DNA from 2 places in the Bradyrhizobium sp. KZN70725 genome. Region 1 is predicted to be linked to the other one. Evidence: predicted binding sites of a transcription regulator. Region 1 holds the regulator's gene; the other holds the start of a gene.
The links. The regulator LexA, encoded in region 1, represses DNA repair genes until DNA is damaged. The targets are predictions, from matches to a motif close to TGTTCNNNNTGTGTTCNG.
Positions count from the first base shown of each region.

Region 2: ACZBJS_RS33715 (single-stranded DNA-binding protein) is a predicted target of LexA. The motif match lies at 3,436-3,453, and genes of this name have one in related genera.

Region 1 covers NZ_JBUYWT010000009.1:59,833-66,571, reverse strand. Annotated here, with positions in the region: partial or broken gene ACZBJS_RS11115 (ComEC/Rec2 family competence protein) at 102-2,382, shown strand; gene ACZBJS_RS11110 (hypothetical protein) at 2,379-2,606, opposite strand; gene ACZBJS_RS11105 (hypothetical protein) at 2,752-3,180, opposite strand; gene lexA (transcriptional repressor LexA) at 3,437-4,141, opposite strand; gene ACZBJS_RS11095 (molybdopterin molybdotransferase MoeA) at 4,385-5,596, opposite strand; gene ACZBJS_RS11090 (HAD family hydrolase) at 5,623-6,249, opposite strand; gene ACZBJS_RS11085 (hypothetical protein) at 6,686-6,739, opposite strand, start outside.
Region 2 covers NZ_JBUYWT010000053.1:45,709-52,447, forward strand. Annotated here, with positions in the region: gene gyrA (DNA gyrase subunit A) at 1-1,887, opposite strand, end outside; gene ACZBJS_RS33710 (DUF2306 domain-containing protein) at 2,112-2,510, opposite strand; gene ACZBJS_RS33715 (single-stranded DNA-binding protein) at 2,770-3,264, opposite strand; gene ACZBJS_RS33720 (outer membrane protein) at 3,714-4,460, shown strand; gene ACZBJS_RS33725 (outer membrane protein) at 4,718-5,377, shown strand; gene uvrA (excinuclease ABC subunit UvrA) at 5,746-6,739, shown strand, end outside.

The DNA of each region.
Region 1 (6,739 bases):
GATCCAGGTACCCCGGGCGTTCCCGGTCCGTATTCTGCATCCGTTCCGCTGGGCGACGGGGCCATCCGCTAGCCTGCCGCCCGGCAGGGATCGCAGGCGGAATGGCGGAGCAGGGCACGACGCCGGGCGGCAAACGCGGCTACGCGGGGACGTGGCCGCCGCGCACGGCTGCGCCGGTCGGCGGCTTTCTCCCGGGCGCGCGCCGGGATCTGGAAGCCTCTCGTCGAGACATTGCGGCAATGGGCGCGCGCGGAGGCGGGGGCGGGCCGCCTGTTGCCCTGGGTGCCGGTGGCGTTCGGCACCGGCATCGCGTTCTATTTCGCGGCCGAGCACGAGCCGGTGCTGTCGGTCGCGGCCACCGCCGCAATCCTGCTCTGCCTGCTGGCGCTGCTGCTGCGGCGGCGCAGCGTGTTTCCCGTCATCGTGATGCTGGCCGCGGTCGCCGCGGGCTTTGCGACGGCGACCTGGAAGACGGCGCGCGTCGCTCACACGGTGCTGGCGCGGCCGATGTTCTCGGTGGCGCTGACCGGCTTCGTCGAGACGCGCGACATCCGCGAGAAGACCGATCGTTTCGTGCTGCGTGTGGTTTCGATGGAGAGCCCGCGCGACATGACGAAGCTCGATCGGGTCCGGCTCTCGGTGAAGAAGGGCACCGCGCCCGATGTCGGCAGCTTCGTTGAATTGAAGGCACGGCTGATGCCGCCGCTCGGGCCACAGCGCCCGGGCTCCTATGATTTCGGCCGCGACCTGTATTTCCAGGGCATCGGCGCCTCCGGCTTCGTGATGGGCGCCGTCAAGACCAGGGAGCCGCCTGCGACCGGCGGCTTTGCGCTGCGCTACGCCGCCTTCATGCAGGGCCTGCGCGACACCATCGACGCGCGGATTCGCACCACGCTCGACGGCGACCAGCGCGCGATCGCGACCGCCTTGCTCACCGGCCGGCGCGATGCGATCTCGTCGCCGGTCAACGATGCGATGTTCATCTCGGGACTCGGCCACGTGCTGTCGATCTCCGGCTACCACATGGCCGTGGTCGCCGGCGTCGTGTTTTTCGCGGTGCGCGCGCTGCTCGCGCTGTTTCCGGCGCTGACGGCGGCGCATCCGATCAAGAAATGGGCGGCGGCGGCCGCGCTGGTCGCCGCCGCATTCTATCTTCTGCTGTCGGGCGCGGAGGTCGCGACCCAGCGGTCATTCTTCATGACCGCCGTGGTGCTGCTCGCCGTGATCGTCGACCGCCGGGCCATCACCTTTCGCACGCTGGCGGTGGCAGCGCTGATCGTGCTCGCGATCGCGCCGGAGGCGCTGGTGCATTCCAGTTTCCAGATGTCGTTCGCCGCGACGCTCGGGCTGGTGGCGCTGGTGCAGATCGGGCTGCCGAACCTGCTGGCGTCGCCCGACCATTCGGCGACCGCGCGCGTCGCGCTGTGGGGCGGGCGCGAGCTCACGATGCTGATGCTGGCCTCGCTGGTGGCGGGGCTGGGGACGACGCCCTATGCCGCATTCCATTTCCACCGCGTGACGCCCTACGGGCTGCTCGCCAACCTCGCGGCGATGCCGGTGGTCTCGGCGGTCGTGATGCCGGCCGGCCTGCTGGGGCTCGTCGCCATGCCGTTCGGCTTCGACGGCGTGTTCTGGGCGATCATGGGTCTTGGCATCGACTGGATGATCCTGGTGACGCAATGGGGCGCCGCACTCCCGGGCGCGGTCGGCCGCATGGCGGCGTTCGGCATCGGGCCGCTGATCGCAGCGAGCGCCGGCATCATCCTGCTCGGGCTGCTGCGCACGCCGCTGCGCTGGTCAGGTGCGGTGCTGCTGCTGGTGGCCTCGGTCTGGGCGCTCAGGGTGCCGCAGCCGGACGTGCTGATCTCGGGCGACGGCCGCAATGTCGCGGTGCGTGGCGGTGATGGACGGCTGCATCTAATGCACAGCGCCAAGGATGCATTTTTGGTCAAGGAGTGGCTGGCGGCGGACGCCGACGCGCGCACCGCCACCGATGCGTCGCTCGGCGAGGGCGTCTCCTGCGATGCCAGCGGCTGCGTGACCCAGGGACCCGGCGGCGCCTTCGTCGCGCTGGCGACCCGGCCGGAGGCCCTAGTGGACGACTGCGAGCGCGCAGGCCTGATCGTGACGGCGCGGCCGGCGCCGCAGGGCTGCGCGGCATCGGTGATCGATGCCGAGCGGCTGCGCCGCCACGGCGCGCTGGTGCTGCGACGGAGCAGGGACGGCTACGTCGTCGATGCGGTCAAGCCCGGCGGGATCGACCGGCCGTGGTCGCCGGCGGTTCCCGGCGACGGCGAGAGCGAGACGACGCTACGCGCCCCCGCGCCGCGGCCTGCGGTGGATGCGACGCCGGCCGAGACCGATCTGCAGGGCGATGATTAGCCGTGGTCCGGCAAGGGCGCGCTCGGCAGCTCGAACAGGCCGAGATGGTATTCGTCGGAGTCGGGGCCGGCGTCGGGCTTCTTGACGAGAGTGAAGGAAGCCTCGGGAAATTGCTCCCAGACTTTCAGGTCGTCGGCCGTTACCGTCAGCCAACCGAACCGGAACATGTAGCGGCCCGGTTCCGTGACGCGTCCAGCCTTTTGCCATGTGACCTTATCGACCACCGCGCACGTCCTCGGTACCCGATGATGCGCCAAGGTGCCGGCCGACGCAAATCTCCTTCTGCGCCCCGGAAGCGGGAGTCCGGGGTCGCCCGAAATTGCTTAGGTCATCCGCCGCCGAACAGCTCATTCCACGGCGACGATGCGCTCAACCCAAAAACAGCGTTGCGAATGCGGAAGGCCGCCGCTCCACAACCTTCGGCTTCTGCTCGACCGGCGGATGCAGCGCCGGCAATTGCAGCACGCTGACGCGCTGTCCCTCGACCAGCTGGGTCACCAGCACATGGCTGCCGTCGGGGAATTCGACCGCATCATGATGCCGATCGGGCACGTCGGGCTCGACTTCGTTGAATACGCCGACGCGATAGTTCAGCGTCTTGGTCCAGATCCAGCGGCTGTCGTAGCGAACGTTCTCGGCGAAAGCGAGCTCGGTGCCCGGCAGCATGCAGACCGCGACAGTGGGGTCATTCTCCGAAGCAAAGCCGCGGGTCGACGTGCCGCGGAACGTCGTCGTGATCAGCGTCTCTCCGACAATGGCGGGGCGCGATGCCACGGCGTGCAGACTATAGTCACACATCGGATGGCTCCTCATTTCGAGGTAGCGACCCGTGCCTCTCCTTGAGGCATTAGGGCCTCTACCAGAGTGGACGATAGCGAACGAGCGTCTGCTCGTTTCTGGGCGATTGTACGACTGGTCCGAGATCGCTCCGATCACAAACACGCGACGCTGCGCGAGAGGTATCGGAGCGCATCGGGCAGGCCGTACGCTACACTATCATGCAAGGAACGATCCGACGTGTTGCTCGTTCCCGGCCGCCGCAAGTATTTGCAATTCAGTATTTGCGATAAAGGCCGATCAGCTTGCCCTGGATGCGGACCCGGTTCGGCGGCAGGATGCGCACTTCATAGGCGGTGTTGGCCGGCTCGAGCGCGATCGATGCGCCGCGGCGGCGGAAGCGCTTCAGGGTCGCTTCCTCCTCGTCGATCAGCGCCACCACGATGTCGCCGGTATTGGCGACGTCGTTGCGCTGGATCAGCGCCATGTCGCCGTCGAGGATGCCGGCATCGACCATCGAGTCGCCGCGTACCTCGAGCGCGTAGTGCTCGCCGGCGCCGAGCATGTCGGGCGGCACGCTGATGGTGTGGCTGCGGGTCTGCAGCGCCTCGATCGGCGTACCGGCGGCGATCCGGCCCATCACGGGGACCGCGACCGGACGGTTGCCGTCGTCCTCGGCAATCGGCGGCGTGCTGGCGCGCCGGCCGAGGGTGCCTTCGATGACGCTGGGCGTGAAGCCGCGGCGACCGTTGCCGCCGCCGGCCGAGAGTTCGGGCAGCTTGATGACCTCGATGGCGCGGGCGCGGTTCGGCAGACGGCGGATGAAGCCGCGCTCCTCCAGCGCAGTGATCAGGCGGTGGATACCGGACTTCGAGCGCAGGTCGAGCGCATCCTTCATCTCGTCGAAGGAGGGCGGTACGCCGGCCTCTTTCAGACGTTCATTGATGAAACGCAGTAGTTCGTACTGTTTGCGCGTGAGCATCTCGAGTATTCCCCCGGTTGATAGCGTCGTTCGATTCCGAGACTCTTCTGGTGGGGCCTGCAGGCCGGGCCTGACCTCAGGAGCATGTGCTCGATGCACCTGCTTCCATGCAGCTTCCCGAATGTAGACACCAGCACTCGAAACAAATCATGAACGGACACTATATGTTCGATATGTGTTCCGCAACCACTTAATTTCCGGTGAACGTGTCGGGCAACGCACAATCGGCGGGGCGCGAAAACCCTATTCGGGCAGTGTCAGGATCTCGCATTCGCTGCCTTCGACGGCCGCCGCCGCGAACGGCGGGCGCACGAGAAGTGCCCGTGCCGCAGCGAGATTCCCGAGCAACGACGAGTCCTGCTGCGTCACCGGCGTTGCGATCAACGTGCCGTCCTCGCGCGCTTCGAGCCGTGCACGCAGATAGTCCTCGCGCTGGTCGTTGGCGGCGAGGTCGCGGCCGAGCAGGGCGCTCGTGCGGCGATGATGAATCACTTTCCGGCCGCTCAGCGCCCGAATCAACGGCACCAGGAACAGGAAGGCGCAGACATAGGACGACACCGGATTGCCGGGCAGGCCGATCACCCTCATCGCGCCGAGCCGGCCATGCATCATCGGCTTGCCGGGCCGCATCGCAATCCGCCAGAACGTCATGTCGACGCCCTCGGCTTCCAGCGACCGCTTGACGAGATCGTGGTCGCCGACCGAGGCGCCGCCTGTCGTGATCAGGACATCGGCACCGGCCTCGCGCGCCCGGCGGATGCCCGCCGTGGTCGCCTCCACCGTGTCGGCGGCAACGCCGAGGTCGACGGTCTCGGCGCCCTCGGCGCGCGCCAGCGCCCGCAGCGCGTAGCCGTTGGAATAGACGATCTGGCCGGGGCCGGGCTGCGAGCCCGGCATCACCAGCTCGTCGCCGGTCGCCAGCACCGCGACCTTCGGGCGGCGGCGCACCGCAAGTCCCGGATAGTTCATGGCGGCCGCCAGCGACAGCGCGCGGTCGGACAGGCGGCTGCCGCCGGCGAGCAGCACCTCGCCCTCACGGAAGTCGACCCCAGCCGGGCGGATGTGCCGCCCGACGCTGGCGGCCTCCGTGATCGTGATGTGGTCGCCGTCGACGGCGGTGTCCTCCTGGATGATCACCGCGTCGGCGCCATTGGGGATCACGCCGCCGGTGAAGATCCGCACCGCCTCGCCGGCGCCGACCGTCCGGTCGAACGGCCGGCCGGCGGCGACTTCGCCGATCACCTTGAGCCGGGCCTTTAGATCAGCCGCATCGGCGGCGCGCACCGCATAGCCGTCCATCGCCGACATCGGCTGCGGCGGCTGGGTGCGGAGCGCCGCGAGGTCGTGCGCAAGCGTGCGGTGGTAGGCGGCATCGAGCGCGACCATCTCCTCCGGCAGCGGTTCGGCGCCGGCGAGGACGGCGGACAGGGCATCGGCAACCGGCATCAGGGCCACGCTCAGAGTTCCTCAATTCCTAATCTTCAAATTCCAAGTGCGGTCAAAGCCCTTGCCACGTCATCCGTCGATGTCACGTGGATAGCATAAAGGCCGCGGGCCCGCGCACCTTCGATATTGGCGGCCAGGTCGTCGAAAAACAGGATCCGCGACGCCGGCACGCCGATGGCTTTTACCACATGATCATAGGCCTCGGCGTCGGGTTTGCGGAAGCCGATGCTCGAGGACAGGAAGACGTTGCGGAAATGGCTGAGCAGCTCGGCATGGGTGACCGAGAAATGCGCGACATGGGCCGGATTGGTGTTGGAGAAGGCGTAGAGCGGCATCCGCTTGGCGGCCGCCGCGAGCAGCGGGGCGATGCCCGGCATCTCGCCGGTGAAGATCGCATTCCAGCCTTCGAGGAACTGGGCGTCCGTGATGTTGATGCCGAGCGTCCGGCGCAGATTCTCGAAGAATGCCGCGTCGTCGATCCGGCCGATCTCATGATGCTTGAAACTGTCGTCGACGACAAAGCGCGTGGCGAGCTCGGCGGGCGCACACCCGGCATGCTGCGCCCAGTGCGCCATCACCTTGTCAAAGTTGATGTCGAGCACGACGCGGCCGATATCGAACAGCAGCACGTCGACGGAGTTGGGAGTGAATTGCGAGGTCATTGCATGAAACCGTGTACGAGAATTGCGGGCAGGCGGCAATGTCCTCGATTTCAGTGACCGGTGTGTGGATTGTACGTGGCGTTGCATCCATCGCGAGACTGTTCCCGCGCACACCACCGTCGTCCCGGCGAAGGCCGGGACCCATAACCACCGCATTTGATCAGGAACGGGATCGTGGCCCCAGCGTCGCGCAACAATTGAGATTGGGGTAAGGGGTCCCGGCCTTCGCCGGGACGACGGCGGGTGTCGTCGCTTGTGCGTCAAACATCCGCATTCTCGCGACATGTCTGTCCGAGCCTTGCTCTTCGTTTCACCCTATATTTTTGCTACGGGGCTTGGCTTGCCGCGTCGGGCAACTCAGTGGCACGCGCGCGCGCTTTCAGGGTACCAAGCGACTTGATACCTGCCGGCGGCTTGGTGCCCGCCGGCGTCGCTCTCACAGCCTGGACAGCGCCAAGCCGAGGTAACCGATCAGCGCACCGGTGCTGAG
Region 2 (6,739 bases), on a different contig from region 1:
GCCCTGCTCCAGCGGCAAAATGTTGATCAGCGCCTTGCCGCGCGCGTTTGGCGCGGCCATCGGCAGCCGCCAGACCTTCTCCTTGTAGACCTGGCCGCGCGACGAGAAGAACAGCACCGGCGTGTGCGTGGACGCCACGAACAGGCGCGAGACGAAATCCTCGTCGCGGGTCTGCATCCCGGCGCGGCCCTTGCCGCCGCGGCGCTGCGCCCGGTAGGTCGACAGCGGCACGCGCTTGACGTAGCCCGCATGCGACACGGTGACGACCATGTCCTCGCGCTGGATCAGGTCCTCGTCCTCGACCTCGCCTTCCTGCTCGATGATCACGGTCTTGCGCGGGGTGGCGAACTGCTGCTTCACCTCGGCCAGTTCGGTCTTGACGATGCCCTGCACGCGGGCGCGCGAGCGCAGGATATCGAGATAGTCGGCGATCTCGGCCGCCAGCTTGTCGAGCTCTTCGGAAATCTCGTCGCGGCCCAGCGCGGTCAAGCGCTGCAGGCGAAGGTCGAGGATGGCCCTGGCCTGCTCCATCGATAGCCGCAGCGTGCCGTCCTCGTTGATGCGATGCCGGGGATCGTCGATCAGCGTGATCATCGCCTCGACGTCGCGTGCCGGCCAGTCGCGTGACATCAGCGCCTCGCGCGCGGTGTTCGGATCGGGCGAGGTCCGGATGACGCGGATGATCTCATCGATGTTGGCGACCGCGATCGCAAGGCCGACCAGGATGTGGGCGCGGTCGCGCGCCTTGCCGAGCAGGAACTTGGTCCGCCGGGTCACCACCTGCTCGCGGAACGCGACGAAAATGGTGAGCAGGTCCTTCAGATTCATCGTCTGCGGACGGCCGGAATCCAGCGCCAGCATGTTAGCCGGGAAATTGGTCTGCAGCGGTGTGAATCGGTAGAGCTGGTTCAGCACCACGTCGGGCACCGCTTCGCGCTTCAGCTCGATGACGACGCGATAGCCGTCACGATCGGACTCGTCGCGCAGGTCCCCGATGCCCTCGATCTTCTTCTCTTTGACGAGATCGGCGATACGCTCGACCATCGTCGCCTTGTTCACCTGATAGGGAATCTCGGTGATGATGATCGCTTCACGGTCCTTGCGGATGGTGTCGATCGTCACCTTGCCGCGCATCACAATCGAGCCGCGGCCGAGATGGTAGGCGCTACGAATGCCCTGGCGGCCGAGGATGACGCCGCCGGTCGGGAAGTCCGGTCCGGGAATGATGTCGATCAGTTCGTCGATCGTGAGCGCCGGATTGTCGATCAGCGCCACGCAGGCATCGACGACCTCACCGAGATTGTGCGGCGGGATATTGGTCGCCATGCCGACGGCGATGCCGCCGGCGCCATTGACCAGAAGGTTCGGGAACCGGGCCGGCAGAACCGACGGCTCTTTCTCGGAGTTGTCGTAGTTCGGCTGGAAATCGACCGTTTCCATGTCGATGTCGGCCAGCACGGCGAGCGCCGCCCGGGTCAGCCGCGCTTCGGTATATCGATAGGCGGCCGGCGGATCGCCGTCGACCGAACCGAAATTGCCCTGGCCGTCGATCAGCGGCACGCGCAGTGAGAAATCCTGCGCCATGCGGACCATCGCGTCGTAAATCGACTGGTCGCCATGCGGGTGATATTTACCGATCACGTCGCCGACGACGCGGGCGGATTTGACGTATTTCTTGTCCGGCGTATGTCCCTGCTCATGCATCGAATAGAGGATGCGCCGGTGCACCGGCTTGAGCCCGTCGCGCGCATCGGGCAGCGCACGCGACACGATCACGCTCATCGCGTAATCGAGATAGGACTTCTTCATCTCGTCGAGGATGGAAACGGGACGAATATCTGAGGGTCCCGGCGGCTCGCCGGGCTTGTGGTCGTCGTTATCGGACAAAGGGGAAATCCGGTCGGTTCTACTGGGGAATCATATAGCCCATCGGAGGCCTGATAACCACCCTTGCGCGGCTCCGGCAAGCCGTTTTTCCGTTCGTTTTTTCATGCACTTACGGGGGGAGCGCCAAGGTTCCCACGGCTTGGTCGGGAAGCGCGTGGCGAATGGCGAACAGCAATGGAAAAATCCCCTATTCGCCACCCGCCATTCGCTACTTGTCTCTCCCGTCAGTGGCCGAAGACCACCGCGTGCATGATCCGCCCGGGGATGAAGGTGAACAGTCCGGCGATGAGCAGTGCGCCAAAGAAGATGCCGATCATCGTGAACCTGTGGCGGCGGACATTGTGGCTCCGTGCGGCCGTGACGCCGAGCGCCAGCATGGCGAGCGAGAAGATCGACAGCAGGTGGATCGGGCTCCAGGGACCGACCAGCTGGATCTGATGGATCCAGAACGAGCTTCCGGCGACCACCAGCATCAGGATCACCCAGATCCAGCCCAGGGTCCGGTGCGGCAGCGTGCCCTTGGGGGCGGCGAGCTGGATGGAGCCGAGCACGAAGGCGGCCATCGCGGCAAAGGCGTGGAGCGGGATCGCAGGCGCGGTGTCGAGCAATGGCGCGAGGCTCATGATGGCCGGCCCTCGGGTGAAGCTCGCGGCCAAGCATCAAATGCCGCAGCCAAATGTAAATATCATTTACATCAGGCTGTGTCAAAGTCCAGGGAACCCGCATCCCTTTGCGTCGAACCACCGACGTTCTGACAGAGAGTTACCGGGTTATCCTCATATTCCACACGAGGAAATTGCTGGTGCCGATCGCAACGACCGTTCCGGGAAATGATCTTCACGGAACGGCGCCTGACGGAATCGACGGAAGCGCGACCGCTGCTCAGAACGGGATGTCGTCGTCCATGTCGCTGTTGCGGCTGCTGCCACCACCCGCGGCGACGGCGCGGCGCGGCGCCGAGCTGACCGGTCCGGCCGAACCGAAATCGCTGCCGCCATCATCGGAGAAGCTGCTGCCCCCACCGCCACGCCCGTCGAGCATGGTGAGGTTGGAGTTGAAGCCCTGCAGCACGACTTCGGTCGAGTACTTCTCGACGCCGCTCTGGTCGGTCCATTTGCGGGTCTGCAACTGCCCCTCGATGTACACCTTGGCGCCCTTCTTCAGATACTGCTCGGCGACCTTGCAGAGGCCCTCGTTGAAGATCACGACGCGGTGCCACTCTGTCTTTTCCTTGCGCTCGCCGGTGCCCTTGTCGCGCCAGGTTTCCGAGGTGGCGATGGAAAGGTTTGCGATCGGACGGCCGTCCTGCGTCCGCCGGATTTCCGGATCCTTGCCGAGGTTTCCCACCAGGATCACCTTGTTCACGCTTCCCGCCATCGCATCATCTCCACTCAAAAACCGGGCGTCCGGACATTCGGCCGCCACTCTCAACCTTCGCCACTTACGTCGCAGGCGTCGTGGATGACCCTATACGCCGGTGCCGGCTCGCCGCCTTTGCCGTCGCGCCGGTTATCCACGATATTCGAGATATAGCATCGGATCCGGCGTCGTTCCAGTTTTGTTCGCCACAACCATCCGTAGAAGCGGCCAGTGCCGTCGGAGCGGCAGTCGATCTCGGTGCAGGCCGACGCTCGGCAGCAAGATTTAGGAGAATAACAAACAAATCAGCAGCTTGCCTTATCGATACTTCTCCCGCGAGTGTTGCATTTGGGAGACTGCGTTTGCGGTTGAATCAGCGTATAGCTCCAACCATGGCGCGGGCGCTCGCGTCTGGGATCGTGCTTCGGGACCGTTTGGAAGCCGATCGGGGTGCTGGGGGATTGATAATGAAGAAGTTTTTGCTCGGTACGGTTGCTCTGATTGCGTTTGCTGCGCCTGCCGCGGCTGCCGATCTCGCTGCGCGCCCGTACACCAAGGCGCCGCCGCCCGTGGTTGCCCCGATCTATGACTGGACCGGCTTCTACATCGGCGCCAACGGCGGCTGGGGCTCGAGCCACAATTGCTGGGACCAGCTCCCGGCCGGCATCTTCCTCGCATCAGATGGTTGCCATGATGCAACCGGCGGCGTCGCCGGTGGCCAGATCGGTTATCGCTGGCAGGCTGGCGCCTGGGTGTTCGGCCTCGAAGCGCAGGGCGACTGGGCTGACCTGAAGGGCAGCAACAACAGCGCGATCTTCCCGGGCCTGTTCACCAACCAGTCCAAGATCGACGCGTTCGGCCTGTTCACCGGCCAGATCGGTTACGCCGTCAACAACGTGCTGCTCTACGCCAAGGGCGGCGCGGCGCTGACCGACAACCGCTTCAACACCTACTTCACCCCAACCGGCGTGCTGGTCGGCAGCGCCAGCGACACCCGCTGGGGCGGCACCGTCGGCGCCGGCATCGAAGTCGGCTTCGCGCCGAACTGGACCGCGGGCATCGAATACGACCACCTGTTCATGCAGGACAAGACCTATAACCTGATCGCCCCCAACGGCACGCTGAACAGCACCATCCGCGATCGCCAGGACGTCGACCTCGTTACCGTCCGCGTGAACTACAAGTGGGGTGGTCCGGTCGTCGCGCGCTATTGATCGCGCCAGGCCGATTGATCCAGACGAAAGGCCGGCCTCGCGCCGGCCTTTTTGTTTGCGCGCCTGTTTGTGCGCCGGCTTTTTCGTTGCGTGTGCACGCGCACCTCACCGGGGCCGTTTTCGGTGCGTTGTGGTTTCGCGGATACACACGTTCCGGCATTTCTCTGTAAAGCACCAGCACGTCACGCGACACTGCTGTGACGCTCTCTTCAAGATATCTGAAGGGACAACAAGAAAATGGGACTGGGACTTTGAAAATGAGGACTGTTTTGCTGGCCTCGGCCGGCATGTTTGCACTGAGCGCTTTTGCACCGGCAATGGCCGCCGACATGGCGGCACGCGCGCCTTACGTGAAGGCTCCGCCGCCGGCCGCGATCTACAACTGGACCGGCTTCTACGTCGGTGGCTTCGGCGGCTACGCCAGCGAGAACTCCGGCACCCCGAGCATGGAAGGCGGCTTCGGCGGCGGCACCATCGGCTACAACTGGCAAGCCGGCAACATCGTGTACGGCCTCGAGGTCGACGCCGCAGGCGCTGACATCGACGCATCGGTCTCCGCGCTCGGCGTCACCGCCCGCAGCAAGATCGACTCGCTCGGCACCGTGCGCGGCCGCCTCGGCTTCGCCGTCGACAAGGTGCTGTTCTATGGCACCGGCGGTTACGCCTGGGCCAACAACGAGGTCAGCGTCACCGCGCTCGGCGTGACCGCCTCGCAGAGCAACTTTCACTCCGGCTGGACCGTCGGCGCCGGCGTCGAGGCGTTCATCGCGCCGCAGTGGTCGATCAAGGGCGAATACCTGTATCGCAGCCTCGACAGCGAGAACTATTTCGGCGTGCCGTCCGGTACGCTCGAGCTGCACAGCGCCCAGTTCGGCGTCAACTATCACTTCGGCGGCCCGATCGTCGCCAAGTACTAAGCCTGAGCGAATTGCCTGACCGCCATCGGCGGTCAGATCGCACTGAAAGGCCGGCCTAACGCCGGCCTTTTTGCGTAAGCGCGTTTTCGAGCGAAGTGAATTGCGGTTCGCGTCAAGAAAACGCGTCACAGCAGGAATCCAGAGCTCCCGTTCCGATCCCATCGAAGCGGGAAAAGGCTCTAGCGGAACCGGCGCTGCTGACGGCTGCTGCCATCAGGCAAACTATCCGTTGATGGACGCGACTCAGCACTGGAAATTGTCCACCGTTCTTCCTACGTTCCAGTCTTCACACCCCATCGGCGCAAGGTCCCGGCATCACCGGCGATGCGCGCCCAAAAGGCGCCAAGCATGCGCCCGGAACTGTCGCTATGGATGAAGTGCTCAAGGCGAAGCGCCAACAGAACGCCGGCTCCTCATCGCGCGCCATCACGATCCGTGGCGCGCGCGAACACAATCTGAAGAACATCGACGTCGAGATTCCCCGCGACAAGCTCGTGGTGTTCACCGGCCTGTCCGGCTCCGGCAAATCGTCGCTCGCGTTCGACACCATCTATGCCGAGGGCCAGCGCCGCTACGTCGAATCGCTGTCGGCCTATGCGCGCCAGTTCCTCGAGATGATGCAGAAGCCGGATGTCGACCAGATCGACGGCCTGTCGCCGGCGATCTCGATCGAGCAGAAGACCACGTCGAAGAACCCGCGCTCCACCGTCGGCACCGTCACCGAGATCTACGACTACATGCGCCTGCTCTGGGCGCGCGTCGGCGTGCCCTATTCGCCGGCCACCGGCCTGCCGATCGAGAGCCAGATCGTCTCGCAGATGGTCGACCGCGTGCTGGCGCTGCCGGAAGGCACCCGCCTCTATCTGCTGGCGCCGGTCGTGCGAGGTCGCAAGGGCGAGTACAAGAAGGAGCTCGCCGAGTACCTCAAGAAGGGCTTTCAGCGCGTCAAGATCGACGGCACCTTTTACGAACTGTCCGAGGCGCCGGCGCTCGACAAGAAATTCCCGCACGACATCGACGTCGTGGTCGACCGCATCGTGGTGCGTCCCGACCTCGCCCAGCGCCTCGCGGAAAGCTTTGAGACCGCGCTGAAGCTCGCCGAGGGCCTCGCCGTGATTGAATATGCCGACGCGCCGGCGGCGGCCGCCCAGGACGACAAGAAAGAGGACAAGAAGAAAACCGCCAAAATCCACGACAAGAGCGGGCCCGAGCGCATCCTGTTCTCGGAGAAGTTCGCCTGCCCGGTCTCCGGGTTCACGATCCCCGAGATCGAGCCGCGCCTGTTCTCGTTCAACAACCCCTATGGCGCCTGTCCGGCCTGCGGCGGCCTCGGCGTCGAGCAGCATATCGACGAGGACCTGG